One region of the Alicyclobacillus sp. TC genome, then DNA from elsewhere that is predicted to be linked to it. Evidence: a T-box and tRNA genes for the amino acid it is inferred to sense, from the RefSeq annotation. Region 1 holds a T-box; the other holds one or more tRNA genes.
What was found. The T-box of region 1 lies ahead of tyrS (tyrosine--tRNA ligase). A T-box ahead of a tRNA ligase gene usually reads a tRNA of that ligase, here a tRNA-Tyr.
Positions count from the first base shown of each region.

Region 2: it encodes a tRNA-Tyr, which carries the amino acid that the T-box ahead of tyrS (tyrosine--tRNA ligase) is inferred to sense. The anticodon was not compared.

Region 1 is NZ_CP044434.1:929,308-945,516, reverse strand. Features, by position in the region: gene FY534_RS04530 (anti-sigma factor domain-containing protein) at 1-877, opposite strand, end outside; gene sigI (RNA polymerase sigma-I factor) at 892-1,674, opposite strand; gene ruvB (Holliday junction branch migration DNA helicase RuvB) at 1,721-2,752, opposite strand; gene ruvA (Holliday junction branch migration protein RuvA) at 2,824-3,426, opposite strand; gene ruvC (crossover junction endodeoxyribonuclease RuvC) at 3,423-3,947, opposite strand; gene FY534_RS04505 (hypothetical protein) at 4,064-4,441, opposite strand; gene FY534_RS04500 (YebC/PmpR family DNA-binding transcriptional regulator) at 4,520-5,245, opposite strand; gene FY534_RS04495 (NAD+ synthase) at 5,249-6,100, opposite strand; gene FY534_RS04490 (nitrilase-related carbon-nitrogen hydrolase) at 6,097-7,002, opposite strand; gene FY534_RS04485 (aminoglycoside phosphotransferase family protein) at 7,105-8,088, opposite strand; gene FY534_RS04480 (LysM peptidoglycan-binding domain-containing protein) at 8,190-8,765, opposite strand; gene FY534_RS04475 (methyl-accepting chemotaxis protein) at 8,867-10,666, opposite strand; gene FY534_RS04470 (sporulation protein YunB) at 10,740-11,486, opposite strand; gene tyrS (tyrosine--tRNA ligase) at 11,531-12,769, opposite strand; T-box leader at 12,842-13,072, opposite strand; gene FY534_RS04460 (transglycosylase domain-containing protein) at 13,181-15,439, shown strand; gene FY534_RS04455 (endonuclease MutS2) at 15,414-16,209, opposite strand, start outside.
Region 2 is NZ_CP044434.1:1,656,308-1,672,516, reverse strand. Features, by position in the region: gene miaB (tRNA (N6-isopentenyl adenosine(37)-C2)-methylthiotransferase MiaB) at 1-1,380, shown strand, start outside; gene FY534_RS08295 (YlbF/YmcA family competence regulator) at 1,377-1,829, shown strand; gene mutS (DNA mismatch repair protein MutS) at 2,010-4,631, shown strand; gene mutL (DNA mismatch repair endonuclease MutL) at 4,610-6,508, shown strand; gene FY534_RS08280 (class I SAM-dependent methyltransferase) at 6,501-7,325, shown strand; partial or broken gene miaA (tRNA (adenosine(37)-N6)-dimethylallyltransferase MiaA) at 7,282-8,288, shown strand; gene hfq (RNA chaperone Hfq) at 8,365-8,619, shown strand; tRNA gene FY534_RS08265 (tRNA-Thr) at 8,763-8,838, shown strand; tRNA gene FY534_RS08260 (tRNA-Tyr) at 8,844-8,927, shown strand; tRNA gene FY534_RS08255 (tRNA-Trp) at 8,996-9,071, shown strand; tRNA gene FY534_RS08250 (tRNA-His) at 9,077-9,152, shown strand; tRNA gene FY534_RS08245 (tRNA-Gln) at 9,158-9,232, shown strand; tRNA gene FY534_RS08240 (tRNA-Arg) at 9,240-9,316, shown strand; tRNA gene FY534_RS08235 (tRNA-Pro) at 9,318-9,394, shown strand; tRNA gene FY534_RS08230 (tRNA-Asn) at 9,527-9,601, shown strand; tRNA gene FY534_RS08225 (tRNA-Thr) at 9,609-9,684, shown strand; tRNA gene FY534_RS08220 (tRNA-Val) at 9,701-9,776, shown strand; tRNA gene FY534_RS08215 (tRNA-Ser) at 9,788-9,881, shown strand; gene FY534_RS08210 (AAA family ATPase) at 10,100-11,074, shown strand; gene FY534_RS08205 (GTPase domain-containing protein) at 11,071-11,691, shown strand; gene FY534_RS08200 (hypothetical protein) at 11,672-12,280, shown strand; gene FY534_RS08195 (methionine gamma-lyase family protein) at 12,403-13,650, shown strand; gene FY534_RS08190 (MerR family transcriptional regulator) at 13,750-14,127, shown strand; gene glnA (type I glutamate--ammonia ligase) at 14,159-15,496, shown strand; gene FY534_RS08180 (DUF2332 domain-containing protein) at 15,825-16,209, shown strand, end outside.

The sequences.
Region 1 (16,209 bases):
CCGAATAGCCCTTCTCCAATTTTTTTATCGCTGCTTGAAGAATCTGTGGACTAGGATGTAAAAGTGCTTGCGTAACTTTGACGTCTACTCCAGAACTATGACTGGACATTTTCGCCAAAAGATCTAAGGAACCGGGAATATTAGGCTGTTTTTGACGAATTTCTGTAAGGGCCATCACCACAGCCAATTGTACAGGCGATACTTTAGCTTGTATAGCTTGCTGCCAAGAACTTGTGGTCATTGGCAAATTCATGATAAGCAATGGTTTGCCATCTATTTTGGTTTCCTTTTGCAAATCGTGCATGGTTCGTTCTGTGATATAATGTATATTGTGGTTTTTTCCTACAGGAGCTGTTGTGACTACCATTACATCGCATTGACGATAGGGCGTATTGGGTGCAGACACCACGGCATACTGCATAATTTCAGGCAAAACTGTATCTATAGAACGTCCGTTCAATTGTATTTTGGAAAGCCAAGGATAGGTTGTATTACCCACAACCTGCCAAGACCTTACATGACCCGTATTGTCCACAGTCAAAATCAAGTTAGGAGCTGCCCCAAGGGCAACGTACGCTTCCGCTTGAGCGTAAGGACTCAGCCGATAGACCACGCGACCGACACCTACACCAAGAACAAGCAATGCAGCAAGGCCAATCAACAAAACCTTTTTCGGATAGAGTGACCGAGTGCCAGTGAACCACTCAGACCAAATTTGAAGGAGTGGGAAGCGAGGTAATAATTCAGCATATACTTCTTGCCCGAGTCGCATTTCCTTTTGAAGCGAAACGCGTGCAAATTGACCATTTTGTGTAAGCACCAAGGCTGAGCGGCGTCTTTTTTTCAACACCACTCCTCTTACTTTTTCAACCTTCACTGGCCACACCTCCTTCAGTCGCCATCCGATACCCCTGCTACATAGGATTGCAAGTATGGATAATCTCCAGCCAACAAGAGTACAACAGCCAAGATATATTTACGCTGTCGTTCAAGCGTTTTCCGCGAGACAGTTGTCAACTGCTCGAGCTCTTTCATAGGCAAGGATTTCTTTTGCCGTACATAGGAAAGCAAATGATCATCACGAACAATCATTTTAGCTACCGCAATAGCATTTTGCCGAGCATCTTCATGTTTGGGACAAACTTTTATCAAAGCAGAAAAAGATAACTTAAACACCTGCAGTTCACGCTCGTATTCTTCAATTTCGTACGAACGCGCTGCTGCTTCCTGTTCCTTTGCGTAGTCTTCCAAGGAGGATCGGATTTCCACATAGTTCATGACATTGTTTTCTTCATCAGAAACTTCAAAATCACTCCATGGATTTCCTTGCACGGAACGTTGCTGTCTGCGATGCTCATCAATCAGACGGCGTTTAATAATGGTTTCAGCCAACGCCAAAAAACCATTGCTGCGTTCAGGATCGTAACTGTCGATAGCTTCGTTAAAAGCAGACAAGGCAATACTAAACTCATCATCCGTCTGGCGGTCGATGTACCGATGCGCTGCCTGGGAAGCAATTTTCAGGATATACGGAGTGTACTCATGAAGCATTCGCTCACGCGCCTCTGTATCTCCTGCCTTGGCAGCGTGGAGCAATGTGGTCAGGTCACGCGTATCGGCTGCTTTCCGACGCCGCGTTGGCAATAGGCCCACACGTTCCACCTCTCTGCTCATAAGATTCGCTCATGTCCAGACGTTTTCAGGGGTTGGCGTCTGTCAATTATAGCGGTAATTCTTCTATGGAACGTTCTGATGCACTGCTTGGCAATGGATATCCAAAGTGCTGATAAGCCAAAGGTGTTACTATGCGCCCCCGCGGTGTCCGCTGAATAAGTGCTTGCTGCAAAAGAAATGGTTCATAAACTTCTTCTATTGTTCCAGCTTCCTCTCCTATAGCAGCAGCAAGTGTATCCAGTCCTACGGGACCGCCGGAAAATTTTTCAATGATGGTTTTTAACAAGCGAACATCTGTCTGATCCAGACCAAGTCTGTCTACCTGCAACTGACTCAACGCTTGTCGAGCAATATCTTCGGTCACCACAGACGCCTTTTGTACTTGAGCGATATCCCGAACCCGTTTCAAAATACGATTGGCGATACGCGGCGTACCGCGTGAACGCCTGGCGATTTCTCTAGCTGCTTCATCGTCCACTACAAGGCGTAAAATTCGGCTGGTACGAGTGACAATCTGAGCTAAATCATCTATCGAATAATAATCAAGATGGAGTATCACTCCGAACCGATCACGTAAAGGTGAAGAAAGCAAACCTGCCCTGGTCGTTGCACCAACCAGCGTAAAAGGAGGTAAATCCAGTCGAACGCTGCGTGCACTCGGCCCTTTGCCAATCATAATATCCAGCGAAAAATCTTCCATAGCCGGATAAAGTACTTCTTCAACCGAACGTGAAAGACGGTGAATTTCGTCAATAAAAAGAACGTCACCTGTTTGTAAATTGGTCAAGAGAGCAGCCAAATCCGCTGGACGTTCTATAGCTGGGCCTGATGTAATGCGAATATTGACGCCAAGCTCATTCGCAATAATCATTGATAAAGAAGTCTTACCCAAACCTGGAGGGCCATACAGCAATACGTGATCGAGCGATTCTCCTCTATCTTTGGCAGCTTGAATGAAAATGCGCAAATTTTCTTTAACGCCATCCTGACCAATATAATCTTCCAAAAACCGCGGGCGAACACTGTCAAGCGCAGGGTCTTCTGGGGCCCATTCACTTGAAACCACTCGATGTTCCACACCTGTGTCCCCCTCTTCTTAAAACTGCTAGAGTCTTGCATAACTATATCGAAACGCTCAACTTCTTGATGTTAAGCACGAAAAGATTTTTGGAGTGCTGCTTTGAGCAATGTCTCTACAGAGGCGTCAGGCAATTCTGCCCTAGCACTGGCTAGGGCATCGAGACTCTCTCTCTCACTGTATCCCAAAGAAATGAGTGCCTCCACTACTTCTTTATCCATGGCAGGTAAAGAAATAGTTGTTGGAGTCGACACATTGGCTGACGGACTGATGGGAACGACCAATTTTCCCTTCAACTCCAGAATCAATCGAGAAGCTGTTTTTTTCCCAATCCCCGGTAAACGGCACAAGGTATCAACATCTTCCGACTCAATCCAACGGATGAATGTCTCTGCATCCGTACTGCCCACCATGGCCAAAGCGCTTTTGGGACCAACACCAGATATGGCCAATAGCTTCAGAAATAAACCGCGTTCCTCATCCTGTAAAAATCCATACAATTCCTGTGTATCTTCACGCAAATGTTGATAAGTATAAAGAAAAGCCGATTTATGCAGACTGAGCGCATGAAGAACACGTTCGGCCACAAAGACGCGATAACCTACTCCATTGACATCGAGATCGACCGCATTTTCATGAATAGCAAAAACATTGCCGCGCAAAAACACAATCATGGCGTTGTACCTCCAGAAAGCGCGCGACGAATCCGTTCTTCCTGCGCCACAAAGGGTGCCATATGAGCATGCGTTATAGCAACAGCAAGAGCATCTGCTGTATCGTCTGGTTTAGGGACGGTTGGGAGACTGAGTAAAGTTTTAACCATCGTCTGCACTTGGACTTTATCCGCGCGGCCATATCCAGTGACGGCAAGTTTCACTTGCATAGGCGTGTACTCTGCTAGTTGAACCTGATGCTCATAACCGGCCAAAATCGCTACACCTCTAGCTTGACCCACTGTAAATGCTGTAGTGGTATTGCGGTTAAAAAACAATTCTTCTACCGCCATGACCTGAGGTTGATATTGCTCCAATAACGTTTGCAAACCATGAAACAAAATGGATAAACGCTTTGCCAAAGGAGTATTGGCTGGTGTTTCCAAACAGCCAAAAACGACTGCGCGTAGCTGATTTCCATAAGAATCAAGGATGCCATACCCCATACGAGCAAGTCCAGGGTCTATCCCCATAACGCGCAAGGATGACAAAAGAAAAGCCTCCTTTATAAATCGCGAGACTGTGAACGAGACAGACTCGTGTCCATAAAAGAGGTTCGCCATAGTACACACGTTTTCCTACTTGACAAAAACAGTCATTAAACGGATTCTGACTCTGCTGTACCAGATGCCTGCAAATGACGCTCAAAAACTGGTACGCCAAAAAAGCCGCAAAGCAATGGATTAAACTTCCAATCGGAAGCATTGTTTGCAAAAGCACTGACACTTCCATCGCCCATCGAAGCCATTTGCAACGTCTGTTGACCGCGATCGTCCACTGTCCAATAAAGAGCCAAACGCTTAGCGCGTGTTGCTGAATGACCCGATTTTTCTTTCACTTGCTGAAAATCATTCTGAGATATATGAGTTGCAGCTTTACACTGCACTGTAGACATGACTTCTGTGGTGCAAAAAAGCAGCGCAAAGACAGCAGCGATAGATAAACGCCAATGCATGAAAATCACCTCATTTGCCATAAAAACTGTTCTCCAAGTCACTCTTATCATGCCAAGGAAGGCAGTTCTTATGCAAAACCGCCGATAAGACTCTGTATTTTATAGTTCAGCGTTAGTATAGACACTCTGCACATCATCGTGCGCTTCTAATGACTCCAATAAATCGAGCACTTCTTCTGTCAGACTTGGATCAACTTCCATGGGTGTTACCGCTTCGTAAGTATATTCTGCATCTTCTAAAGTCAAGCCCTGTTTTTCCAGATGATCTCGAACACTTGTAAAGTTTTCAGGTGAAGTGACAATTTCCCATTCATCTTCATCTTCACGTAAATCGTCTGCACCAGCATCCAAAGCCTGAAGCATCAGTTCGTCAACATTCAAAGAAAGCGTATCTTTTTTGAGCGTGATACGGCCAATCCGCCGGAACATCCAGGCAACACTTCCGCTTTCACCAAGATTGCCGCCTCGTTTTTTAAAGATATGACGAATATCCGCTGCTGTTCGATTGCGATTGTCTGTGACAATATCCAGTAAGATGGCTACTCCGCCTGGACCATATCCTTCGTAGAGTACTTCCTCATAATGTGCTCCTTGCAACGATCCGGTAGCTTTAGCAATTGTACGAGCAATGCTGTCTGCTGGCAAATTTTCTCGTTTCGCTCTTTCAATTGCCACTTTTAAACGAAAATTGGTATCCGGATTGCCGCCGCCTTCTTTAGCTGCATGATAAATATCCTTGGACAGTTTCGTAAACAACTGCCCCCGAATGGCATCTTGCCTGCCTTTGCGACGCTGTATGTTATGCCATTTAGAGTGGCCTGACATCTTTCAATTCCCCCAATCTCGCAAATATCGGAAGTCAATACCAACCGTACGCGGCGATATTTTGGCAATCACAGGTGGTTTGCGCTTGTACTGATTGCGCCTTACCCGTTGAATCACCCGCGAAACAAGAGCCTCCGAATAGCCGAGCGCCACGGTCTCGTCCAATGAATACCGTTCATCTACCAAGTAATAAAGTACTTCATCAGCGTCATCGTATGTAAATCCAAGTTCCTGTTCATCTGTCTGATTTTCCCACAAATCAGCGCTTGGCGCTTTCTCTAAAATCGACCGTGGCACACCAACAGCGTTGGATAGTTGACGCACCTGACACTTGTATAAATCACCAATGGGATTCAGCGCTGAAGCCATATCGCCAAATTGAGTGCCATAGCCAAGCAGCAACTCTGTCTTGTTACTTGTCCCAAGAACAAGTGCAGCTAAATGGGCTGAAAAGTCAAAGAGTGTACACATGCGCTCGCGCGCCATACGGTTGCCTTTCCTGAGCGGTGTCGCTGGACTGCCAAGCAGAGCATCAACCTGAGCAAAATAAGCGTCTACTGGCGCTGTAATAGGAACGACCGTATGCGGCATTTGTAAATCATGGACAACCGCAAACGCATCCGTCAAAGAGGCTGGGCTACTCGTCTCATAAGGCATTAAAACGGCATGCGTCCGATCACGACCAAGCGCGCGAACTGCAAGATAAGCAACCAACGCCGAATCGATGCCGCCAGAGAGACCAAAGACCACTCGTTGAAACCCTGACTTATCGACTTCATCTCGAATAAATCGTTCTAGCAGCGCCAGTGTTAAATCCTCATTCAGACGCAGTCGATTGGCAACTTCAGGTTTCATGTTCGCTCCCCCTCTGGCTGACTGTTTGGCGCCCAATCACACTGAGTTTCTTCTCGTTGACGCAAAATTCTCTCCAGCTCGCGCTGAACCAACAAGGGTCTTTCATCTCGTAAGATAGGCGTACTGAAGCGAGCTCGCCGTACCGATCGCAAATCGAGTTGAATTGAGAACATTCCCTCTTCCACCGTAGGAGCAGTAAACAGCCAATCACCCTCAGGACTGACTGCACCGCTGCCCCCAAAAAAGGAAATACCATCTTCCACACCTACTCGATTCACAAAAGCGATAGGACAGCCATACGTTTGTGCATATACTCGTAAAAGTTCACGCCAAAAACGTTGTGAGCCAAAATAATGAGCGTCTGTCACATCACGAGCTGGAGAAGAAGCTGTAACAATCATGAAATTTGCACCGCCTAAAGCCAACAAATATGGACTGGTGACATGCCAGGCATCCTCACAGAGAAGCATTCCAGCAGACCCAGCAGGCGTACCAGAAAATGTTTGAAAACGTGTTCCTGGCGCAAAATACCTTCGCTCATCAAACATCCCATAAGTGGGTAGGTATACTTTGCGGTGAACAGCTCGTACTTTTCCTTCAGATGCGTAAACAGCACTGACATGGAACAAATGGTGTGATGTTTCTTCAACAAAAGAAAAGACAATATCGATTTCGCGGCTAGCCTCTATTAAAGATTGTATTTGCGGATGAACGAGAGGTCTGGCAATGTCCAGTGTCATATCCTGCACTTGATAACCTGTCAATCCTAATTCAGGAAAAATAATTAACTGCGCCCCACGCGCCCGAGCTTCCCTAATCCACTCATGATGCTTGTCCAGATTCCATTCAAAGTCGCCCAGTCTTGGACTCAACTGGGCAAGAACCACTTGTAGGCGATCCACGATCGCAACTCTCCTATCTATTACTGTCCTATACAGACCTGCTTTCGTCTGCTTAATCCTAGGCTTAGTATACCTAGGCACCTGACGAATGCAAGCTGAGAACTACATGCGAATCGGATAAGGACTGTCACTGTATAGAAGTTGACGCCTTTTTGATTCACATTTGAGTGCGTAATGCACACGCGCCCAATCGTCAGCCGGATAGCCTCGTTTCGCCCATTCCACAAGAGACCGAGCCAGAATATCCGGCCAAGCCAAAATCCGCCAAAGAAGTCGTTCTCGCAAAGGCGACAAATGCGCAGCCTCCACATAAGCATCCATCATCTTCCGCCAATCGCCAGCTTGAAGATTCCCAAGAAATAAACTGTGGTTAGCTATTTGAGCCACGTCATAAAGCGGATCGTCCAAACCTGACTGGTCAAAATCAATCAACTGTACCTCCTGCGCTGGTCCAAAAAGAAGATTATGGGGAGCTAAATCGCGGTGGCAGAAGGATAGCTGGCGAAATTCTACAAGCTGACGATAAAACGGAGCCGGCTCTTCCAGCACCTGGGCAACCTGCTTCAGCACACCAACCGAGAAAGGTTCAAGTGGCGGACAGCGTTCGCAAGCATCCTTCCAGACACCGGAGAGTGCTCTTGCCTTGAGAAATATTCTCTGCTGCAATGGCGTATGGTGAGAAAGAACAGAGGCGTCCATGCGCTGGACTGGAATTTGATGAAGCTGGGCCAGCGCATGGATAGCCGCCATTCGTTCATTCGGCAAACCAAGATTCAAATGCCGTCCAGGTAACCAAGGTTGCAAATAGCCGAGAGATGGAATGGTGTGAAGTCTGGTTAAATATACATGATTCTGATTAGGCAAAGCTACAGCAAAACGTATACCTTTTTCCTGCAAAAGTTGAGAGACTTTCGACAACGCTGCTAAACGTTTCTCACTGTCTTTCTCCTCTGCAAATTTCCAGACATAGTTCTGCCCATCTGCGGTAATCAAACCTGTCACAGTTCGTCTTTCTATACTGGCAATAACATTGAGCCTGTAATAGGATGCGATTTCACGAATAGCACCCTCTGCTAGCAGAGCCATGTGTAGTCAACCCTTGTCATAGGTAATGGTATCTGACCATCCCTCATCATCTAATCCACCCACAGGAGTCTTGCCGGATGCAGGCAAATCATTGTTGAAGGCTACTGTTTCTGATTGCCCCGCGTATCTGTCAAAATATCAGACCAAGAAGACAAATCATAACTGCTTTCAGCAGCCGCTGGACTGCCTATATCTTTGCGCAATCCTCCTGTATGTGTGTGGGGGCCTTCCCAGTCGTTTATATTTTCTTCCGATCCGGTTGGCATCACCGTTTTATCTTTCATCATGTTCTTGGGAGGTGCAGCACTGGGAATGTAGACCACACGTCCGGGATCCAGTGTATCGCTTGGGCTCATTCCGTTTAAATGACAAAGTTCTAAAACTGAAACGTTGTAGAGTTCAGAAAGCGATTCTACGTTTTCACCTTCTTGCACCACATGCGGCCAAACAAACCCAAAATAACTGGGCACTTTCACGGTTGCTTTACTGGTTTTACTTTTTTTCTGCCCACCGGCAGATGATTTACCAAGTTCCGGGATACTGAGTGTCATGCCAGGAATAAGTTTGGCTGGAGATGTTATTTCTGGATTGGCTGCTAGGATGAGTGGAATTCGTACGCCAGTTTTCTTGGCGATACTGTAAAGACTGTCTCCTGGGCGCACAACATATTTTTTCACTACCGATTCCCTCCTCTGCGCGAAAGTCAGACTTTCCGCGCACGGTCTGCGGCAGTATATGCAGGCGCCCAGTCGAATGTCAGAGAAGAATGAAAGGAAATTTAGACTTTGAAAGTACCCACTAAGGATTGCAGTTCCTGGGCTAAATGAGATAATTCGTGTGAGGCTGCGGATATTTCTTCAACCGTTGCCAAACTTTCTTCTGTACTAGCGGCGTTAGCTTGTGAACCGGCAGCCACTTGTTCCATATAAGCATTTAAAGTTTGAATGACACTCAGACAACTTTGTACAACTGCACGGGTTTTTTCTACACTTTCTGCGATACTGTCTGTTGTGGGAACCACTTGTTTCACAGCCTGCAAAATACCATTCAGTACAGATTTGGTTTGCACGCTTGCTGCCTTACCGGCCTCAACAGAAACTACACCTTCTTGCATCACTTCGGTAACCCGTTCAGTGAGTTCGGCGTTTTGCCGAACAATCTCGTCGATTTCCAAGGTCGCAGAGCGACTTTGTTCCGCTAATGCGCGCACTTCTTGAGCAACAACCGCAAAGCCGCGTCCTGCTTCACCAGCACGTGCAGCCTCAATCGCAGCATTGAGCGCAAGAAGGTTTGTCTGATCAGCCAAGTCACGGATGGTATCCAGAATACGGTTAATCTCTTTTGATGATGAAGCCAAGCGAGAAACTTCCTCATTGGTTTTAGCAGCAATTTCAGCGACAGTTTGCATGGTACTTTCTGCTTGTACGACAGCTGCCTCTCCCTGTTCCGTCGCTTTCACCACTTCATCCACAGCTTGAAGCACGTGCTGTACACGGCTAGCAGTAGCGTTCCCCTGTTCCTCCACGCGTGCCATTCCTTCTTTCATGTCACTCAAGGAGAGAACGGCCTTTTCACTTAAAAGTGCAAATTCGCCAGCCGTTTCAGCAATTTCATTGACAGCATGGGCTGTCTCATCCGTGGAAGCTGTCAAATCTTGTGCATTGGACGCCAACGTATTGGCTGTCTGCACAACTTTGCGCACTAAATCAGCAACCGAGGCTAACACCCGATTGGTGGCTTCAGCTAATTTTTCAATCTCATCACGGCTGTGCACCCCTTCAATACGTCGGCGCAAATCCCCATCTGCACTGGCAATTTGATCGAGAATTCGCGTAACTCGTCTAATATTGCGGGGAGTTTGAAACGTTGCAGGAATTCCAAAAATAAGGCCAATGAGAATAGTGAATAAAATAAGGACTCCCAATACTACAAAAGTAACATTGACAGTTTGTTTGAGGTGTAAAGCAGAACGATTGGCGGAAGTTTGCACCGTATTTAAAAATTCATTGATGGAGTCAGAAGCATTGGCTAATCTTTGTGTGCCTTTGCCCTCTGCAACCAACTGCAATGCTTGTTTCCCTTCATCGTCCATCATATACGTTACCAATTCATTCGCTTCGGTAGAATAATTGACAAATTGAGCTTTGGCATTCTCAAGTTCTGCAAGGCTCTTTGGATTATCGGCCAGCAAGTTTTCGAGTACATGGTAAGTGTTTATAAAATCGCCCGATTTATCGTAAAAGCCATTGTTCAATAGATTTTGGTTATTCGTCATAAGATAGCTGTGCATGGTTGAATCCATAGATAGCAGATCTTCCTGTAGTCGGTGCCCGTCCTGCAAGATTTCTACATCTTTTGTGGCTACCGTCTGTATTTGACTGCGCATGTTTAACAATTGCACCGTACTGACCACGCCAATCACGATAATACTCAGTAAAATGATGCCAAATGTTCCACCAATTTTAATTTGAATGGATAAAAAAGGAACTTTTTTCCTGTACCAATCTCGTACTTTGTGTAGTGGTGACGAACTGCGATTGGGCAGCTCTGAATTTTGTAATTGTGGTTCCAAACTCAACTGAACTTCGCCCCCATCTCCTATACCCTAGTCAAAATGACAGAGATGAATTCGACTTCCAGCATGAGTTTTCCTATCGGGGAGCGGAAAATTTTGTCGAACTTTGTCCGTTTGAATGGCTATAATTGTTCCACCCGCCAGCAGCGTAAGCCCCAGGAACCGGACCTGACATAACAATGACAGCCAGAGGTGCGTCGGACTGTACACTAAGAGGCAAAGAGACAAATGGAGCGATCACGTTGACATCTGCTACTAAACGCAATTTTAAAACATGGACGGCTTGGTTAAGTCCTGTATTACTTGAATCGATATACAAAGTGGAATGAACATTTCCAAGTAAAATAAGGTGTACAGGTACGCTCATGCGAGCCAAAGAGAAAAGCGGTCCACCAATGGCTTGGCCAATCGGTACAGAGATTGTAGTGTGATTAACCTGATTGATTAGCTGTTTAGCTCTTTGAGTAGCATCTGCTTGAATTTCTGTGAGAGCGTGCAGATGGAACCGAGCAACTGTTAAATTACTCTGTCCCGGCGCTGGAGAGAGACTGACAAGTTCATCAGCATCTGAAATTTTGAGCAGTTCAGTATCGAGTGCCTGTGTCAACGCCTCTGAAGCAACATGACGCGCCTCTGTAGCAGCCAGGCTAACCATGACGGGTTGAAGACGTCGTTCTGCAGAAAACATCATAGATACTAGTGCAGCAGTAAATAAAAGGATAACCATCGGTAATCTGAGCCGCAAAAAAAATTTTGCGCCTGCCTGCACTTCCACGGAGGAAGAGCGGGCAGAGCGGCGCGCGTGAAATTTTCGACGCAGCATGGATGCGCACCCCCCATGCTTCTTGTATGCATCGAAAAATAAAACTAGGACAGGCGAATGCGCACAAATTGCCGCTTGCCCACTTGCAAAATATCCCCATCAGAAAAATTCAACTCAGCGTCTACATTGTCAATTTTTTCTCCATTCCAACGAACCGCACCGCCCTCAATCAGCCGGCGAGCCTCTCCATTGCTCTTGGCAAGCCCTAATTCTGTCAGAGCTTTCACCACCCAGATCAGAGATTCAGACACGGATACGTCTGGAATATCGGATGGCAGTTCTCGCTTTTGAAACACCTGTTGCCAATGTTCAATCGCTTTTTGTACTGCGTCGTCACCGTGAAAACGTCTTACTAGTTCAGCAGCCACTTGCATTTTGGCATCACGGGGATGAAGAGTGCCATTTTTTAAACTTTGGAGCCAGTTCTCATATTCCGTTTGATTTGGAGTGAGAAGCAGAAGGTAATACTTTGGCAACAATTCATCTGGAATCGACATTAATTTGCCGAACATGGTGTGTAAATCTTCATTAACACCTACATAATTGCCGAGACTTTTGGACATTTTGTGCACGCCGTCCAACCCTTCGAGAAGCGGCATCATCAAAACAACTTGCATGTCCTGTTGAAACTCTTTCTGCAAGGTGCGCCCCATGAGAAGGTTGAATTTTTGGTCCGTACCGCCAAATTCAATATCGGTTTGTAATGCAACTGAGTCATAAGCCTGCATGAGCGGGTAAAAAAACTCATGAATGTGAATAGGTCTATTTTCTACATAACGTTTATGAAAATCGTCCCGTTCCAACATGCGTGCCACCGTCACGTAGGAAGCCAAGCGAACCACATCCGCAAATGTCAGCGCTGAAAGCCAGCTTGAATTGTAGACAATCTCTGTCCGTTTCGGATCGAGAATTTTAAAAACCTGAGTGACATAAGTTTTGGCGTTTTCTTGAACTTGTTCTCTGCTCAGTTGTGTGCGTGTTTCCGACTTTCCTGTAGGGTCGCCCACTTGGCCAGTAAAGTCACCAATCACCAAATGAACTTGATGGCCGAATTCCTGCATTTGCCGTATTTTTTGCAAAACAACGGCATGACCAAGATGAATATCAGGAGCTGTAGGATCCATTCCCAATTTCAAACGCAAAGGACGGTTCTCCATCAGACATTTGCGCAACTTGTCTTTCAATTCTGTTTCGGGAACGATTTCCGCCGTACCTTGAGCAATCATGGCAAACTGTCTTTCCACTTCTTTTTCAATTTCAACCGGCACATGCGCAGCCGTCATATCGAGATCGACCTCCATCAAATAAAATGGGAAGTTATACCTCCCAGGAATCATAAAAAACACCTCATCCTACTACAGGACGAGGTGTTATTCCCCGCGGTACCACCTGAATTGCTGAAGAATCCATTCAAAACACTTCAGCCACTCCAGGCGATAACGGACCCATCCGTGTCTTTGCAAAAGTGCAAACACAACCTCAGCAGTTGTAAGTTCAGCCTGGAAGCAGGTTCGGCTCGCAGCAACCGCCGACTCTCTGGACCTTTTTATTCTTCCTGCCTACTGATTCTGCGTCAACAGCATGAAACAATGATTTTGATTCAATCTATAACAGAAGCCAATCTGCTGTCAATGGCTCTCATAACTGTCCATAGTTTGATGCATGATGTATAGAAAGAGAGGAGACCTGCGGTCATGACAAAGAGATACAAGCATCGCCAAAAACGCCGTTCCAAAGTGGTTCGCTGGCAAAAAGGAATGCGCTTTGTCAGTTCAATTGTAGCAGGTGTCTGTGTCAGTACCGCTCTCTTTCTGATTGGCGCAGCTGGCGGTTACAGCTATGTAGCAGCCCACCATTTGCCAACGCTTGATGTCAATCGCCTGGCATCACAGCCACACATTACAGAAGTATACGACAGAAACGGAAAATGGCTTGGCAATTTTGCCCGCAGCGAAGATTTTGAAAGCATTCATTCTCTTCAAGAAGTGTCGCCCTTACTGGTGCAAGCGTATGTAGACGCTGAAGATAAAACTTTTTTTAAAAATCCAGGGATTGCACCGCTTTCACTATTGCGCGCCTGTTATCAAGACGTCGTATGGCATCATATTGTCAGCGGAGCAAGTACGATTACCCAACAAACCATTAAACTAGTCTATTTTCCAGAGCAACAACGCACACTAGAGCGCAAATTAGAAGAAGCGGTTCTGGCCATAGAAGCCAATCATTTTCTTAGCAAACAAGAAATTTTAATTGATTACTTAAACCATGTGTATTTCGGCAAGTATGATGGTAAACAAATTTATGGTGTCAAGGCAGCTGCACACATTATGTTAGGTAAATCCTTGCAAAACTTGACACCTGCAGAAGCAGCCTTTTTGGCAACAATCCCGAACAATCCAAGCGAGTTTCATCCAATTCAACATCCGCACGCCACTTTGACTCGCTGTCATTGGATTCTAGGGGAAATGTACCGTTGCGGCACACTTTCCAAAGCAGAATATCAACAGGCGCTGAATGAGCCGATTTTAAAAGAATTGAAGCACCCCAACATGCCTCTGTTTGGCAATCACCCTTACTTAATGCTCGATGACATTCAGCCACTTGTCGCTCAGTTATTGGTCGATCACGGTTTATATGCCAATAGAGAATCCGCCATCAACGCACTGCCATTCTCTGGATTACGAATTTATACTACGGTGGATGCACATCTGCAAAATCGTTTAGAAGACATTCTTGCAAATAACCCGAGTTTATCCAATTGTAATTTGCCAAATCCTGTACATCCACAACAATACGATTTACTGGAAGCCGGTATGACGCTGATTGACAACCATTCTGGAGGCATCCTGGCTATGAGTGGAGGACGCGACTACCGTGACGATCAAATTGACCATGCAAACTTGGCCCGTCAACCGGGATCGGCCATCAAGCCAATTCTTGATTATGCGCCAGCTATCGATTGTGGTCAGCTTACAGCAGCCAGCATTCTTTCTGACCGACCTACGATCTTTTCCAAAAAACCTTTATTTGCTCCAAAAGATGATGATGGAAAATTTCGTGGCGACGTCTCTGTTCGCGAAGCGCTGATTCATTCGTTCAATGTACCTGCCGTCGAAACATTGCAAAAAATCTCTCCACAATTAGGTTTTGCCTATCTTGAGCGTCTAGGTCTACCTATTGGCGCGCAGACTTTGACTGGTGGCTCCAGCTTGGTGGAAAAGGATGTGCAACTAGCCAGCGCCATTGGCGGTATGACACATGGTCTTTCTGTCACACAACTGACGGACGCCTACACCGCGCTCGCCAATCAAGGGATTTGGCGGCAAGCTTATCTCATAGAAAAAATCACGGATGCCAATGGACATCTGCTATATCAAGCGAAACCTGTATCACGTCGAGTTTTCCGTCCCTCCACAGCGTTTATTGTCACTTCTATGCTTGAAGATGTAGTGAAGCGGGGAACTGGATGGCATATTCATCAAACTTACCCACATATTAATATAGCCGGAAAAACAGGCACCACAGACAATGAGGAAAATGGCTGGTTTATTGGTTATACGCCTGATTACACATTGGGAGTGTGGACTGGCTACAATCACAACCAATCCATTCCCATGCGAGTTTATCAGACGAAAATGAAACTTTGGGAAGCAATGATGAAACCTCTTTTGAACGCACAAGCAAATTTTCCAGTACCAGAAACTGTGACCAGCGCCTTAATATGCAAAGATACTGGAGAATTAGCCAATCTACAATGCCTTATGACTCATCGAGCAGTCAAGGAGTATTTTGAGCGTGGCAGCGTGCCAGACAAAATTTGTTCTCGCATACATTCGCCTATACAGACTCAATCCAAGCAAATTCCGTCGAATTTGCCAGTTCCTTTACCTGATGATTTATGGCCTGAAGCATCACAACCACCGGACCTCATACCTGGACTGACACAACCGTAACCCCATCGCCGCCTTCGCCAAGGCTTCCGGAAGCAAACGACTTAACAGCTTTATGGTGCTTTAAATGTTGGCGAATGGCGGTACGCAAAGCACCTGTACCTTTACCGTGAATAATTACAATACGACCTAGACCTTGTAGCATTGCTGCATCTAGGTGACGATCGATACGTAACAAGGCATCTTCGACTGTTTCGCCGCGTACATCGATTTCCATACGTATGCTCTCGCCGCCTTTCACACGAACGCCTTGAACGGTTGGCTTACTTGCGCCTTCAATAGGCTCCAAATCTCTTACATCAATTTTGCTTCGCAATGGCCCCATTTGGACAGTCGCATATTGGCCAGATAGCTCAATCACTTCCGCTTTTTGTCCAAGCGAAAGCACGCGCACGGCTTGTCCGACAGCAATAGCTTTTTTGTTGCCACTCTTGGCTCTCTGAATGTTTTTTCGTGTTGGCAGTGCCTCTTCTAAAGATTTACGCAACTCGACAAACTCGTGATCTTTCCAGTCCTTTCGTTCCCTGCGTAATTCTTGAATAACGCGTTCCGCAGTTTGGCGAGCGTTTACCAGTACACGTTCCGCTTCCTGAAGAAGCTCTTCTTCTTTTCTGGAAGATGCTTCTTCCCATTCGACCAAAGCGCGTTGGTACTGTTCTTCCAAAGACTGCGCTTTGTTTCGCGCTTCTTCAGCTGCCGCCAAGGCCTCCAAATGTTGTTTGCGAGCTTTTTCCATTTCACCAATCAACCGATCCATTTCTTCCTGTTCATTG
Region 2 (16,209 bases), 730 kb from region 1:
TTAACCGAGCAATATCAAGTGGGTCAAAAGGTTTCTGGACAACCCTATCGATACTTGATTCGTACGTACGGTTGTCAGATGAATGAACATGATACAGAAGTCATGGCTGGAATGCTTCAGACCATGGGTTATGAACCAGCTTCAGATGTTGAATCGGCAGACTTTATCTTATTCAACACATGCGCTGTACGTGAGAATGCAGAAGACAAAGTTTTTGGCGAGATTGGCCGTTTGCGCCCACTTAAACAGCGCAATCCTGAGTTGGTTTTGGGTTTGTGCGGCTGCATGGCACAAGAAAAGGGAGTTCAAAAACTCGTTCAAGACAAATTTCCTTGGGTCGATCTCGTTTTTGGAACGCACAATCTTCATCGTTTACCACAATTGTTAACTGAGGCTAGACAATCGCAGGAAACTGTATTGGAAGTTTGGGACTATGCTCCGCAAACTATGGAAAACTTACCTAAAGTGCGCGCGCAGGGAACTCGTGCTTGGGTGAATATTCAATATGGATGTAATAAGTTTTGTACGTATTGTATTGTTCCATATACTCGAGGAGCTGAACGGAGCCGTTTGCCAGAGGATATTCTGGATGAGATTCGCAATTTAATTGCCGATGGGTACAGAGATATTACATTACTGGGTCAAAACGTAAACGACTATGGTGTTGATTTGGGGAATATGACGTTTGCCCAGCTATTGCGACAAGTCAATAGCTTGGAGGGGATTGACCGCATTCGCTTTACAACATCGAATCCGTGGAATTTTACTCAAGAATTAATCGATGCCATTGCAGAATCTGAGCATGTGGTTGAGCATATTCATTTGCCTGTACAGTCTGGTAACAATCGCATTCTTAAACGCATGAACCGTTCGCATACGAGAGAAGCTTACTTGCACTTGGTACAGCGCATTCGCGATAAGATTCCTGGTGTGTCTTTGACCACGGATATCATTGTGGGATTTCCGGGTGAGACGGAAGAAGAATTTCAAGATACATTGAAGCTGGTTGAGGAAGTGCGATTTGATAACGCTTTTACGTTTATTTATTCAGCACGTGAAAATACTCCGGCAGCCACCTTTGAAGATACGGTGACACTGGCGGAGAAAAAAGCGCGCTTGAAGCGATTGAACGATATGCAATACAGCATTAGTCGTGAAAAACAAGAGCAATATGTAGGACAAGAACTGGATGTGTTGGTCGAAGGACCAAGCAAGACCAATCCAGATGTATTAGCAGGGAGAACGCGCAAAAACCAGCTCGTTCTGTTTGCTGGCACGTCTGCATTAGTCGGGCAACATGTCAAGGTGCGTGTTACTGAGCCACAAACCTGGTTGCTAAAAGGAGAAATTGTCAGCCATAGGGGAGAGGAAAGCGCATGAATGTTAATCTTCTTGAATCTCCACCCACTCCACTCTGGCAATCAAAAGCGGATGCTATTGTGCGGCTCATTTTTACGTCGGATGTAGCAGAACGTTTTTGGGAAGCACGAGAAAAAATGTCACGTCATGAGCGCGCGCAGGAATTATTTGAGGAATTGAAGAAACAGACCAACCAATTATTGGTGCTCGAAAGCCACTATGGTGAGGTACATGAACGCACTTCCATCGCGCGCACAAGAATGCAAGAAATCGAAGCAGAACTGGCGGGAATACCTGTTGCTTATCAATATCGTGAAGCCCATGATGAACTAAACAATCTTCTTCAGGAAGTGATGACTCGTCTTTTGCAGCGTCTTGGAGCAGTTTTGCCAGTTGAACCAGGTCCTCGCCAAGGATGCGGACAAGGTCCGGATGGACAGGGATGTTCATGTGGCGGACATCACGGATGAACGCCGAATTGACATGTCATTTCTCGGATTGTGAAGTTGAGCCTCCAATGATGCCAGTAACCGTCTTCCTTGGGCAGACGGTTTTTTGTCGTAAGAACATATTCGATTTGTTTGTGTTGAAAGCTACCATCTCTATATGAAGATCCCATACAGGGGTAGGTGAATCTAAAATTGACACCAATGATGAAGCAGTATTTGGAAATTAAGCAACAAGTTTCAGATGCGCTGTTGATGTTTCGCTTAGGCGATTTTTATGAATTGTTTTTTGAAGATGCCAAGACAGCCAGTCGAGTTTTAGATATTACTTTAACTGGGAGAGATGGCGGAGAGCAAGAACGTATCCCGATGTGTGGTGTTCCCTATCATGCGGTCGATCAGTATTTAGCCAAATTGGTACAGGAAGGGTATAAAGTAGCCATTTGCGAGCAAATGGAAGATCCTAAATCTGTAAAGGGTATTGTCAAACGTGAAATTGTGCGCGTGATTACACCAGGCACTGCCATACTAGATGATGATGGCGAACAGCGCTTGCTTGCCGTTTGTATCCATGCCACTGACGCGATAGAACAAGAAGCATCTCTCTATGCGGTTGCGTTGATGGACATGCTTGCCGGCGATTTATGGATGGGAGAGACGGGTGACGAGGATGAGGTGTTCAACTGGCTGAGTTTGCACCGGCCTGTCGAACTTTTATTGGCTGAATCCTCCACAAGTTCTCCTTTTTGGGAAGAGAAATTAGAAAAACTTGGCCCCCTGCCAGTGACGTTTCTTTCTCTTCGCAAACAATCGGTTCAAGATTGGCGTCATTCACTGAGTCAGATGTCTGCTTTTGAAACGTTTCCTGCTCAACTTGAGTCTCTGACGGTTGGATGGGCAGCACTCTCGCTTTTGCTGCAATACGTACAAGAAACTCAGCGGCAAACTACCTTGCATATAAAGCAACCTATTCTGCTTGGACAGGAAGAAATTTTAAAAATGAATCCTGCAGCTGTCACACATTTGGAGTTGTTTCAGACAGAACGCACGAAAGAAAAGAAAGGTTCGCTCTATCATCATTTGAACCGTACGCAAACAGCGATGGGTGCGCGTCTTTTGCGTCGCTGGATGGAACGTCCGCTGGCCAGACGTGAACCGATCCTAGAACGTCAGGAAGCGATTTCTATCTTCTTGTCAGATGTGATTGCTCGCAGTGCCCTGCAGCAAACTTTGTCAAATGTCTCTGATATGGAGCGATTGCTTGGCAGGATTATGTTTCAAAAAGCGACTCCGCGCGATGTGCTTAAGCTTGGCCTAGCTTTGCAGAAGGTTCCTGCTATACGAGAAATTGCCAATCTTCCCGTGCAGAGATTACAACAACTGCTCCATCAGTTACCTGATGTGACTCATCTCTCTTCGTTGATTGTTCATCAAATGGTTGAAACTCCTCCCGTTCAATTGGATGCTGGTCCAATTTTTCGTGAAGGAGTAGATGCCAAGCTGGACGAGTATCGCGATCTATCACGTAACGGCAAGCAATGGTTGGCTCAATTTGAGCAGAGAGAGCGGGAAAGAACAGGTATTCGGACGTTGAAGGTAGGCTATAATCGAGTATTTGGATATTTTATCGAGGTTTCGAAGACACAGGTGAATCAAATACCTCCAGAATATGAACGTCGGCAAACACTTGCCGCTGCCGAGCGATACACAGTGGCAGAACTTAAAGAACGCGAAAGTGCCATCCTTCAAGCGGCTGAGGAGGCTGCTCATCGAGAAGCGGAGTTGTTTGCCGATCTTTGTAGGCAATTGGTTGAAAAGAGACACGAGTTACAATTGGTTTCTGAAGTGTTGGCTGAACTTGACGTCTATGCATCTTTGGCTGAAGTTGCAGCTTTATACGGCTATACGTGCCCAGAATGGACACAGGAAGCCTGTTTAGAAATCGTCGCTGGCAGGCATCCAGTCATTGAAGCGATTCCGGATTTACGCTTTATACCCAATGATACAAGATTAAGTTCAGATCATAATTTTATGCTAATTACAGGTCCAAATATGGGCGGTAAAAGTACGTATATGCGTCAGGTGGCTTTACTGGTATTGCTTGCTCATATGGGCTCGTATGTTCCAGCGCAATCGATGCGACTCAGTCAGTTTGACGAAATTTTCACACGAATTGGTGCTGCTGATGATATCCACAGCGGACAGAGCACTTTCATGGTTGAAATGATGGAGTTGGCACATATTCTTCGTCATGCCACAGGGCGCAGTCTGGTTATTTTAGACGAGATCGGACGAGGTACATCGACCCAGGATGGCTTGGCTTTGGCGGCTTCTGTTATGGATTTTCTGCAGGCAACGAATAAACCGCTAACTTTGTTTGCAACGCATTATCATGAGTTGACGCAACATGCACATCAACTGCCTGGCGTGCAGAATGCTTCTGTGGCGGTAGCGGAATCGGGGCATCATATCGAGTTTTTGCACACATTGGTTATGACTGCTGCCGATCGCAGTTATGGCATCCACGTGGCTCGATTAGCGGGTATACCAGATTGGGTGCTCTCCAAAGCGCAGTCTTATCTCTCTAGTTTTGCTAGCGAGGCGACACTTCACTTGGCAGCTTCTGAAGAAAATGTTCCTTTCGGTGTGAAAACTAAAGCTGAAATGCATAGTGAGCCGCAAAATTCGTACTATGCTGCTGAAATTTTGCGTGCTTTGGCTGAATTGGATGTTTTGCAGATTACGCCGTTGCAGGCATTGCAGAAATTGGAAGAGTGGTCTGCTCGTGCAAAGGAGGTGATGTCATGGGTGTCATCCAAGTCATGAGCGACGCTCTGGCCAATCAAATTGCTGCGGGAGAGGTGGTAGAACGGCCAGCTTCTTGTGTAAAAGAATTAATTGAGAACTCCCTTGATGCCAAAGCTAAGCGTATCAAAATAGAGGTCGAAGAAGGCGGTATACGACGCTTGAGCGTCGAAGACGATGGCGTGGGCATGGACGAACAGGATGCAGTGCTGGCGTTTTCGCGACATGCTACCAGTAAAATTATTCATGCTCGGGATTTGACGCGTATTCAAACGCTCGGATTTCGTGGGGAAGCGTTAGCTGCTATTGCTGCAGTGTCTAAAGTCAGTTTGACGACGCGTCAATCCGATCAAACACATGGCATTTTTCTGCGCATTGAAGGGACTTCCATTACCGATGGACCCAAACCAGTAGGAGCGCCGCCAGGCACTCGTATTGTCGTGGAAGATTTGTTTTACAACACGCCTGTCCGACTCAAATATCTGCGCAGTGTTCAAACTGAATTTTCACGCATTGTTGATGTTGTGCAAAGAGCGGCACTTTCTCGACCAGATGTTGCCTTTTTGTTAAGTCACGAGGGACGAGTTGTCTTTCAAAGTAGCGGTCGCGGTGGTCAACGGTCGGTACTCGCTGCACTTTTAGGGCCTGTGGAAGCTACACAATTGTTAGAAGCCAGTCAAAGTTCAGTTACTTGTCAAGTTACCGCCTGGCTCGGTTTGCCTCAGCAAGCAAGAAGTAATCGCAATCACGCGTATCTTTTTCTTAATCATCGCCCAATCCGTAATTTGTCTTTACATCAAGCTGTCGCAGCAGGCTACGGAACACGTTTGATGGTGGGAAAACATCCTATTTACGCTCTTTTTGTCGACATGGATCCTATCTTGGCTGATGTGAATATCCATCCCCACAAAAGTGAAGTGCGCTTAAGCGAAGAACGAGACGTCAGTCAACTGATTACACGTATGGTGGAGAACGCGCTTTCGGACAAGCATTTGGTACCCAAGTGGCCTGTAACTAGTTGTGTTCAAGAAAAAATTTCATCCTATCAGGTACCCTTTTTTGAGCAGAACGAAAAAAACCAAACCACGTTCTCTGAAGCCAAATTATCGGTCAGTGAGCAGTCTGTGGGTCTCCGTGCAGAATCTATGGACATGTCGACAAACTCTAAAAAAAATACACTCTCTCATCCGCTTTCGCAAGCGTACGAATTTTCAGTCCAACCAGAAGCAGTACTGGCATCAGAATCTGTGTTGCCAAGTGAAGTCAAAGACGAAGAAGTACAGGATTCTTCTTTGCGAGAGAGAGTTAAAAATTGGCAATTGCGTCCTATTGGTCAAGCTTTAGGGATGTATGTAATTGCCGAAGATGGAGAAAGTTTGTACATCATCGATCAGCATGCGGCTCACGAACGCATACTTTACGAAAAATTTTTGAAACAAATGCAATTGTCTGCAGACACAATGCCCTTGCTGACTCCTCTTACTTTTACACTGTCAGCTTCGGCTCACGGTATTTGGATGCAGCATCAAGAAGTGTTCGCCTTACTCGGTCTCGATATCGAACCATTTGGTGGTTTGGATGTATGTGTTCGAGGGGTACCGCTCGTCTGGGAGGGGCTTGATGTTCTGCAGCTAACGCAACGGATTTTTGATGATTTGGTAGAGATAGCCAAACAGGCTCCGTCAGGCGCCTTTGTTGAAGAGTTGCGTCTGAAAATCGTTCAAAAAGCTTGCAAAGCCGCGATTAAAGCCAACCATCGGTTATCTGACGAAGAGATATTGGCTTTATGTGAGGAATTGGTAGAATTGGACGATCCTTTTCATTGTCCGCATGGCAGACCTGTTTTATTAGAGTTAAATAGTTACGATTTGGAGAAAGGATTTCGCCGCATTGTCTGAGTTGGAGATTGATGGTTATAAAAAATGGGTGTGTGTCACACCCGTCCGGCAGGAGGAAAACTGCCATGCTATTCAGTACGCGCAGCGATTGGCTAAGTTTTTTGACGCAAAATGGGTAACGCGTGATTCACGAAGCATAGCCAAAATCTTTTCGGATACTGGGGCAGAAGTGATTGTTGTAGCCGCGGATTGGCCCGTTTTTTATCATCGTGATCAAACTGAAAATGGCCTGCAATATCACCCCGGAATGTCGACCCTTAGATTGCAAACACTTCTTCAAGGAGGTACCGACAGGCTTTTGCAGGCTGCACAAATTCGCCCGTCAGATTGGGTTTTAGATGCAACTTGTGGCTTAGCATCCGATGCTGTCGTTTTATCCTATGCAGTTGGTCGTCAGGGAAAAGTCACAGCTCTTGAGAAAAGTCCTGTCATTTATCGAATGCTTCAGCACGCACAGACAGAGGGTCTAGAGCATTTGCCGCAACAAATTTCAACTTGGCTTTCGAGGATTGATTTACTGCATCAAGACGCACTGCAATTTTTGCGCCAGAGTAGTCATCAGCAATATGATGTAATTTATATCGATCCTATGTTCCAGGAACCCATCATGAACTCTCCTGGCATCGCTGCATTGCGCCCATTTGCGTATAAGGAGCCACTTGACGAGATACTCTTTGCTGAAGCTTGCCGGGTGACCAGGCAGCGTGTGGTGATCAAGGCACGTGCTCATGATTCCATTTGGAGGCGATTGCCCATTCAACCGGATAAGTTAAGTGGACGTGTACGTTACGGCATCTGGGAGAGAGAGGGGACGTAAATTGGCCTTTGTCTGTCTAGCAGGTCCTACAGCAGTTGGAAAGAGTTCTGTGGCAATTGAACTTGCCAAGCAGTTGGAAGCGGAGATTTTGTCAGCCGATTCGATGCAAATTTATCGACAAATGGATATTGGTACGGGTAAAGTTACTCCTGAAGAAATGCAGGGAGTCGTTCATTACGGCATCGACTTGGTTGATCCGGACGAATCGTTTAGCGTGGCAGATTTTGTAAACTACGCAAAAAAAACGATAGCCAACATTGCGCAGCGTAGACATTTACCACTTGTTGTTGGGGAACAACCCTCTATTTGCGAGGATTGCTGGATGGACTCTCTTTTCAGACCGTGCCATCCAGTCCTTCCTTGCGTCAGAATTGGGAAGATTACGCTGCCAATCATGGCCGTGAGGCTCTTTATCAGGAATTGTATAAGGTCGATCCGCTCACAGCAGCTCGTCTGCATATCAATGATGTGCGGAGAGTTGTGCGTGCGTTGGAGGTCTATCAATTGACAGGACGGCCCATGTCTCAGTCTTATCAATGGCAGCCGCATCGTGATCGATCAGATGTATTGCTGCTCGTACTTAATGGCGCGCGTGATTGGCTGTACGCTCGAATTGATAAGCGTGTGGACGAGATGATGGCGAGTGGCTGGCTCGATGAAGTGAGGCGTTTGCTGGCGGCAGGTGTGTCGGAAGACGCACAGTCAATGCAAGCGATTGGCTATCGAGAATTGGTACGTACACTGCGTGCTGAAATTTCTTTAGAAGAAGCTGTTGTACTCATTAAGCGAAACACCCGTCGTTTGGCAAAAAGGCAGATCAGTTTTTTGCGTCAAGATCCGCGAGCGATATGGATAGAAATGGATGATTATGCGCAAGATAAAGTTGTAGTACAAGCGCGGAAGAAGATTGAGCAGTTTTTAGCAGGAATTACTCTCCCTCAGAGAGAATATGCTGACGAGTAAACTTTTGCATGCGTGTAGTCGGATACAGTCAAGCGACGCCGCTACACCTGAACGAAATGAACAGGGAGTGAACGGCGTGAGCAAACAGCCGGTAAATATTCAGGATACTTTTTTGAATCAAGTTAGAAAAGAGAAAATACCAGTCATCGTATATTTGGTCAATGGGTTTCAAATTCGTGGAAATGTTAAGGCGTTCGATAATTTTACCATTGTTGTGGAAGCTGACGGGAAACAGCAAATGATATACAAACATGCTGTCTCCACGTTTATTCCGCTTCGTGCCGTGAATCTGATGAACGCGGAAGAGAGTTCTGCAAGCGACGAAAATTAACGCGTTAGAGTAGGCAACCCTGTGTCAAATAATAAGCAATTTTTTGAACATTTTTCATGCGCAATTGAATGCAAAAAAACATGAAAATGTAGTTGACACAGGGTTGGGAACTGTGATAAGTTATGACTTGTCGCTGATGAGGCGCCAGCGTAGCTCAGTAGGTAGAGCAACTGACTTGTAATCAGTAGGTCGCAGGTTCGATTCCTGTCGCTGGCTCCAGTAGCGGAGGGGTACCAAAGTGGCCAAATGGGGCGGACTGTAAATCCGTTGCGGAAGCTTCGAAGGTTCGAATCCTTCCCCCTCCACCAGGCAAGGCAATCAGCAGGCAGAGGATGGACGAGTAAGCAGGAGGCGAACTCTCGAAACCTCGGTCAATAGGGGCGTAGTTCAGCTGGTAGAACGGCGGTCTCCAAAACCGCATGTCGTGGGTTCGAATCCTGCCGCCCCTGCCAAAGTGGTGAGCGTGGCGAAGTGGTTAACGCACCGGATTGTGGTTCCGGCATTCGTGGGTTCGATTCCCATCGCTCACCCCAAATAATGGGGGATAGCCAAGCGGTAAGGCAACGGACTTTGACTCCGTCATGCGAAGGTTCGATCCCTTCTCCCCCAGCCAGGATGTTGTGCCCGTAGCTCAGCTGGATAGAGTGCTTGACTACGAATCAAGAGGTCGGGAGTTCGAATCTCTCCGGGCACGCCATCGGAGCATAGCGCAGCTTGGTAGCGCGCCTGCCTTGGGAGCAGGAGGTCGTGGGTTCGAATCCCGCTGCTCCGACCACCTGATTCTCAGGTTGACATCAAAATTGCCTTGTGGTAGAATGGTGATTCATGGGGTATAGCTCAGCTGGGAGAGCACCTGCCTTGCAAGCAGGGGGTCGTCGGTTCGAATCCGTCTACCTCCACCACATTTTCCTCGATAGCTCAGCGGTAGAGCATCCGGCTGTTAACCGGAGGGTCGTAGGTTCGAATCCTACTCGGGGAGCCATTCATTCGCTCCCATAGCTCAGTCGGCAGAGCGCATCCATGGTAAGGATGAGGTCACCAGTTCGAATCTGGTTGGGAGCTCCAGAAACTAAACATGTATGGGCGTTTAGCTCAGCTGGGAGAGCATCTGCCTTACAAGCAGAGGGTCGGCGGTTCGAACCCGTCAACGCCCACCAAAGTTTTTTATGGAGTGATGGCCGAGTAGGTCGAAGGCGCTCGCCTGCTAAGCGAGTATACGGTTATAAGCCGTATCGACGGTTCGAATCCGTCTCACTCCGCCAGAATCGAGTTCGAGCAAACAGACTAAGAGTTAACTCTTATCCAGAGGATGACAGAGCTGACACTTAGTCTGTTTTATTTTGTCTCAAAACTTTCTCCATCCACCTTCCTCTTTCTTTGTTTTGTTTCTTCAGTTCGTCTTCTAGGCATTCACCCAAATCGCGAATGAAGCATAGGCTACCTCAGTACCAGCGCTGAAGATGATTTGAGGTGACAACGGGTGCCCTCCAAAAACAGATGGAATCAAGTACGCCCTACGCAGTACAGAGTCATTGATGAATTTGAACAAAGTAATATGGCAGTTGGCGAAGCGCTATCTAGATTATCGGGTAAATACAGAACTGATGAAGCAAACAGTACTATGCATATGACCAGGGAACGCTTGCTGCAGATTATTTCTAGAATGGATAGTCTTGTTGGTCTGGATGGAGTTAAGGAGATGGTCCGACAAATCTTTGCCCATGTTTATATTCAGGAACAACGTCGGCTGGCTCGGCTTAAAACCGATCCGTTGGTCTTGCATATGGTCTTCTCAGGCAACCCGGGGACAGGAAAAACCACAGTTGCAAGATTAATTGCTGAAATGTTTCGAGACTGCGGATTGCTTGAGAAGGGTCATTTGGTCGAGGTAGAGCGTGCCGATTTAGTTGGCGAGTATATAGGCCACACAGCGCAAAAAACGAGGGAGAGTATACAGCGGGCGCTTGGTGGAGTGCTCTTTATTGATGAAGCGTATTCTTTAGCACGTGGTGGAAACAAAGATTTTGGCCGGGAAGCGATTGATTGTTTAGTCAAGGGAATAGAAGATTATCGCAATCAATTTGTAGCGATTATTGCTGGTTATGAGAATGAGATGAAATATTTTTTGAGTACAAATCCTGGCTTACCCAGTCGTTTTCCCATTCATTTGCATTTTCCGGACTACACGCTCTCTTCTCTGATTGCGATTGCCAGGCAAACAGCACAAGAACATCAATACAAACTAGCACCGGATGCTGAATTTATTTTACGAAGAAAAATTCAACAAGCGCTTCTGGATGCTTCTCGAGAGTTTAGTAACGCCCGTTTTGTGCGCAATTTGATAGAGAAAGCGATCCGTCATCAGGCATCGCGATTGTTTCAGCGATCTCGTGTTTCCAGAGAGGAATTAATGACTTTAAGAGCCGAAGATTTCCGGGAGGAGGATGTTTTTTGAATCGCCCATGTTCAGAAGTGGTTGTGGTAGGAAAAGCTCGTTCCGGAAAGACTTCACTCTGCAGGGCATTGGCTAAAACGGCAGAGAGTCGTAGAGTATCTCATCCATATCCAATAAGGGCAACTTCCGAGCAGCAGAGATGGTTGCAGGAACACGCATCTGAGCAAATGGAGCCGATGGAGTTAACGCTTAAAAAGGGCTTTCTGCAAAAACGCTGGATTCTGCGAGATACGCAATCACTGGTGGATGATCCGGAACTAGAAGGTGTGCGTCGTGAGTCGTTGGCCCATACTTTGCGTTTGCTGCTTCAAGCTGAAATTATCATTCATGTTATAGATGCAACAAGGGCTTTGCGGCCACAACGGTCAATCTATCATTCAGAGAAAGAAGCAAGTGGTCTTCATTTACAACTAGAAGGTGTCGATTTAGAACTGTATGAATACGCAAAATCACGACGCGCTTATCTCATAGTGATGACGAAGACCGAACTACTGAAAGTTAAATGGAAGAAGCGCGATATTCGTAAATCATTAGGAAAAATTCCAGTAGTGTTTCTACAGGGGACAGAAGACAAAGCGATTGATGAGGTAAAACAGCATGTCTGGAGACTGGCTTGATTTTTTGCGCCCAACTCTTTCATTGCTGCTTGTTATCTGGAGTTTGCAGATGATGGATGATGTATTCAAAGCCGAGCAAGTGCTGGGACGTGGAGAACGTACATTGGCCGCGAAAATCGGACGGCATGTGCTCCCATTTACAGGTCTTTGTTTGTTAATTGCCGGCGCTTGGCAAGCGCATGTGGCGCTAGCAATGTTTTTTGGAGTTTCAGCATTGCGTTTTTTTCCGTTGAGCCTTCCGATTTCCAGGCGTCAATTGTTGAGTAAATTTTCTTTGATCGTCGTTATGTGGTTGTGTTCCTTACTATTTGTTGGGACATGGTTGGCCGTTTGGGGCATAGTCATGGCGATATTTTTAGAGTGTATGCTCTCTCTTTTACAATATCACCAGGACCATTGGCTCATAGAAGACACGCTTTCTCGCCGTTTAGGTATTCCCTTACTGATGCTTGGCGGTGTTTTGGCACTCGGTTCTTCGTTTTGGATATCAAGCCGATATACCATTTCTTTTCTAGTAGCTCTTTCTTTCTGGACGGCTATTGCTGAGTGGACAACAGATCGTCTCGAGGATTGGCACATCAGCTTTTAAATGCTGTTAAGCGCTTTGTGTTACAATGTCGGTCAGTGCTATACCGCTGATTGGTCGCTCGACTACAGTCATTCTTCATTTTTCGATGACTCAGTTATCTTCTATAAAGGAGAACTATTTGTATGTCTTCCATCGATTTTCAATGGCTACAAGCAAGGCAGTTAGAAGTAGAACCAATTTTTCGTCGTCTAGAGCAAAATGCTCTTCATATACAGAAACGGGTAATGGACGCCTTTGCAGAAGAACGTGTATCGACAAGTGACCTGTTAGGTTCAAATGGATACGGAATAGACGATGCTGGTCGTGAAAAATTGGAACGTATCTTCGCGCGTGTCTTTGCTGCAGAGGCAGCATTGGTTCGACCACAGTTTGTTTCTGGGACGCACGCGCTTTCTACCTCTCTTTTTGCGCTTTGTCGTCCGGGCGATCACGTTTTGTTTGCCACTGGACAGCCTTACGACACCCTGCAAGCTGTGGTAGGTTTACGCGAATCTCCAGGTAGTTTGCGCGAGTGGGGGATAGAGAGTAGTGTTGTCGAGCTTGATGGTACAGGTATGCCGCAGACAGAACAAATCATTCAAGCTTTGCGACCCAACACTCGTCTGGTCATGTTTCAAAAATCCCGTGGCTACAGTTCTCGGCCTGCGCTCTCTTTGGACAAGCTCGCAGGCGTTTTCTCTTTTGTGAAAACATTACGACCTGACGTGTGGTTAGGTGTAGATAATTGTTATGGAGAATTTGTTGAAGTTGAGGAAGTTACAGCCGTTGGTGCAGATTTTGCTGCCGGATCGCTTATTAAAAATCCTGGTGGTGGACTTGTATCATCAGGCGGATATATTGTGGGCAAGAAATCGATTGTAGATGCCGCGGCGGTTTCACTCTATGCTCCCGGAATTGGTGCGGAGTTAGGAGCAACAGAAGGTTATTTGCGCTCTATGTATCAAGGTTTATTTCTTGCGCCTCATATTGTCTGTCAAGCTTTAAAAATATCTGTACTTGCAAGTCATGCTTTGCATGAACTTGGTTATCGAGTTTCTCCTTTAGCGCATGAGACGCGTGCGGATATTGTCTTAGAAATTGAATTTCATTCGCGCCAAGAAGTAGCGGCATTTGCGACTGCCATCCAATCAAGCGCGCCAGTAGATTCTTTTGCTGTTCCAGAATTCGGTGATATGGCTGGTTATGACACGCCTGTTTTGATGGCAGCCGGGACTTTTATTCAAGGGTCATCCATTGAACTTTCTGCCGATGCTCCTTTGCGTCCTCCGTATCGTGCCTATCTTCAAGGTGGACTGACTTACGAACAAGGTTTTTGGGCAGTTTTACGTCTCACGCAGGTGCTTGCTCACTTACGTCACTCTCAGATCTAAAAATCTTGTAGATGAAGTCAGAAAACTTTACATTTTCATTTACCTGTAGCTTGTCTTTGAGTAAGATAAGATTAATCCAGAGTGAGGGAGGGGCGTACCGTGGATCTGGAAGAGCGTCGGCACTTGCCTCTCTTCTCCATTGGTACCGTACAAAAGCTGACAGGTTTGAGCGCGCGGCAGATTCGGTATTATGAAGAGCAGGGTCTAATCTCTCCTAAAAGGTCAGAAGGAAAACAACGGCAATTTTCTTTTGTCGATGTCGAACGTCTCATGACCATTAGACAGTGGATGGAAAATGGGGAAAGTTTACACACCATTCGCAAGCGGATGAAGGAAAACGTCCTTTCAAAAACTGTCCGTGATTTATCGGATGAAGAAGTTTACCAGCAAATCCAGCGAGAGTTGCTCGAAGGCCGCAGCGCCAGTGCTCAGTCACTCTTTTTAGGTGATTTATCGCGTTTTTATCGGAAACGTTAAGAATGAAAAAATGACTCAAGGGTGTGATGACTTGCGCAAGGAACGGACAAAAGAAGAAATTTTGGCGCTAGCTGAAGAAATGAATGTACGTTATGTTCGCTTACAGTTTACAGATTTGCTCGGAATTATTAAAAACGTAGAAATTCCAGTCGATCAATTGGCTAAGGCGCTGGACAATAAGATTATGTTTGATGGTTCATCGATTGAAGGCTTTGTGCGAATTGAAGAATCAGATATGTATTTAGTGCCTGATCGTTCCACGTGGTTGGTCTTTCCTTGGGACTCCAGTCAAGGAAAAGTCGCGCGCTTAATTTGTGATATTTATCTGCCAGGCGGTCAAGCGTTTGAAGGCGATCCTCGAATTGTGCTTAAACGGGTGATGGAGCGTGCTCATCAAGCTGGATTTTCTGCATTTAATGTTGGACCGGAACCGGAATTTTTCCTCTTTAAGCTTGACGCTGAAGGTCGGCCAACTCAAGAAGTCAATGACGAAGGTGGATACTTTGATTGGGCTCCGCTCGATCTGGGTGAAAACTGTCGTAGAGAAATTGTCCTGACACTGGAAGCTATGGGTTTTGAAATTGAAGCGTCTCATCATGAAGTGGCTCCTGGACAGCATGAAATTGATTTTAAATATGCGGATGCGCTTGAAGCGGCAGATAATATTGCTACATTTCGTCTAGTGGTAAAGACGATTGCTCGACAGTACGGACTTCATGCCACGTTCATGCCAAAGCCGGTGTACGGAATCAATGGTTCTGGCATGCATTGTCACCAATCGTTATTTCGCAATCAGCAAAACGCGTTTTATGATGAAACAGATGAACTTGGCTTAAGTGAAATAGCCAAACATTATTTGGCTGGATTGATGCAACACGCGCAAGCGTTCACAGCAATTTGTAATCCGACGGTAAATTCCTATAAGCGACTGGTGCCAGGCTACGAAGCGCCTAGCTACGTGGCATGGTCGGCCAAAAACCGCTCTCCTTTAGTTCGTGTTCCGGCAGCGCGTGGTTCTAGTACGCGTATTGAACTGCGCAGTCCCGATCCTTCCTGTAATCCGTATTTGGCATTGGCGGTTATGTTAGCTTCAGGGTTAGATGGTATTGAGAAAAAATTGCCATTAGCTCTACCCGTCAATAGAAATATCTATATTATGACAGAAGAAGAAAAAATCGCTGCTGGCATTCAAAGCTTACCTGGTTCGCTTGGTGAAGCCATAGAAGTCTTGGCCAAGGATTCTGTTTTAAGAGAAGCTTTAGGCGATCACGTTTTCCATCATTTCATTGAAGCCAAGCGTATTGAATGGAGTATGTATCGTATGCAGGTTACTGAGTGGGAACGGGAACAATATCTGTTGAACTATTAATGCAGATTCTAGATTAAAAACTGGACGTGGAAAAAGAGACTTGCTCCACGCCACTCCTGCTACTGATTTTTCCAACGCATGTTTGTGAGATGACAAGTCGGTAAAGTCTGGAGTGGATATGAGAGAATAAATTTTGTCCGTTTCCAGGAGTGCGTTTAACCAGCCTCCTGGAATTTTCTTTTATTGAAAAATTTTCAATTCTATTAAAATTAAAAATAGGGAAAATGTCAGACCTTATCAAACATCATAACTCGTGATTATGGATATTTCGTATCAATATCAGTTCATTTCATATCCTATCCTATTTTCAATTGGAGGAGTTTATTGTATGGATACTGCTCTTTTGTCGGAGAGATTTAAGAGGTTTGCTGAACTGGAGTGTTCTGATTCCAGCAGGTTGTATGAATTTTTAGCTATAGAGATTTCAAAGGATAATGAATTACTTGAATTGAGTTCTCATTGTAAGCAAGGGCAACCAGTTCCTAATTTGTTATTGGCTTCTGTCCATTATCTTCTTTTATCAGGAATTGATCACGAATTAAAAGAGTTTTATCCAAGTATCACAGTGAATCCTCTTCCCGTGGAGAAGGTGTTCCCTTCGTTTAAGGATTTCTGTATGCAACACCAAAATGAAATTATCGATCTTCTTCAGAGTCGTTTGGTTCAAACCAATGAAATTAGACGCTGCACTTATTTATACCCAAGCTTCTCTT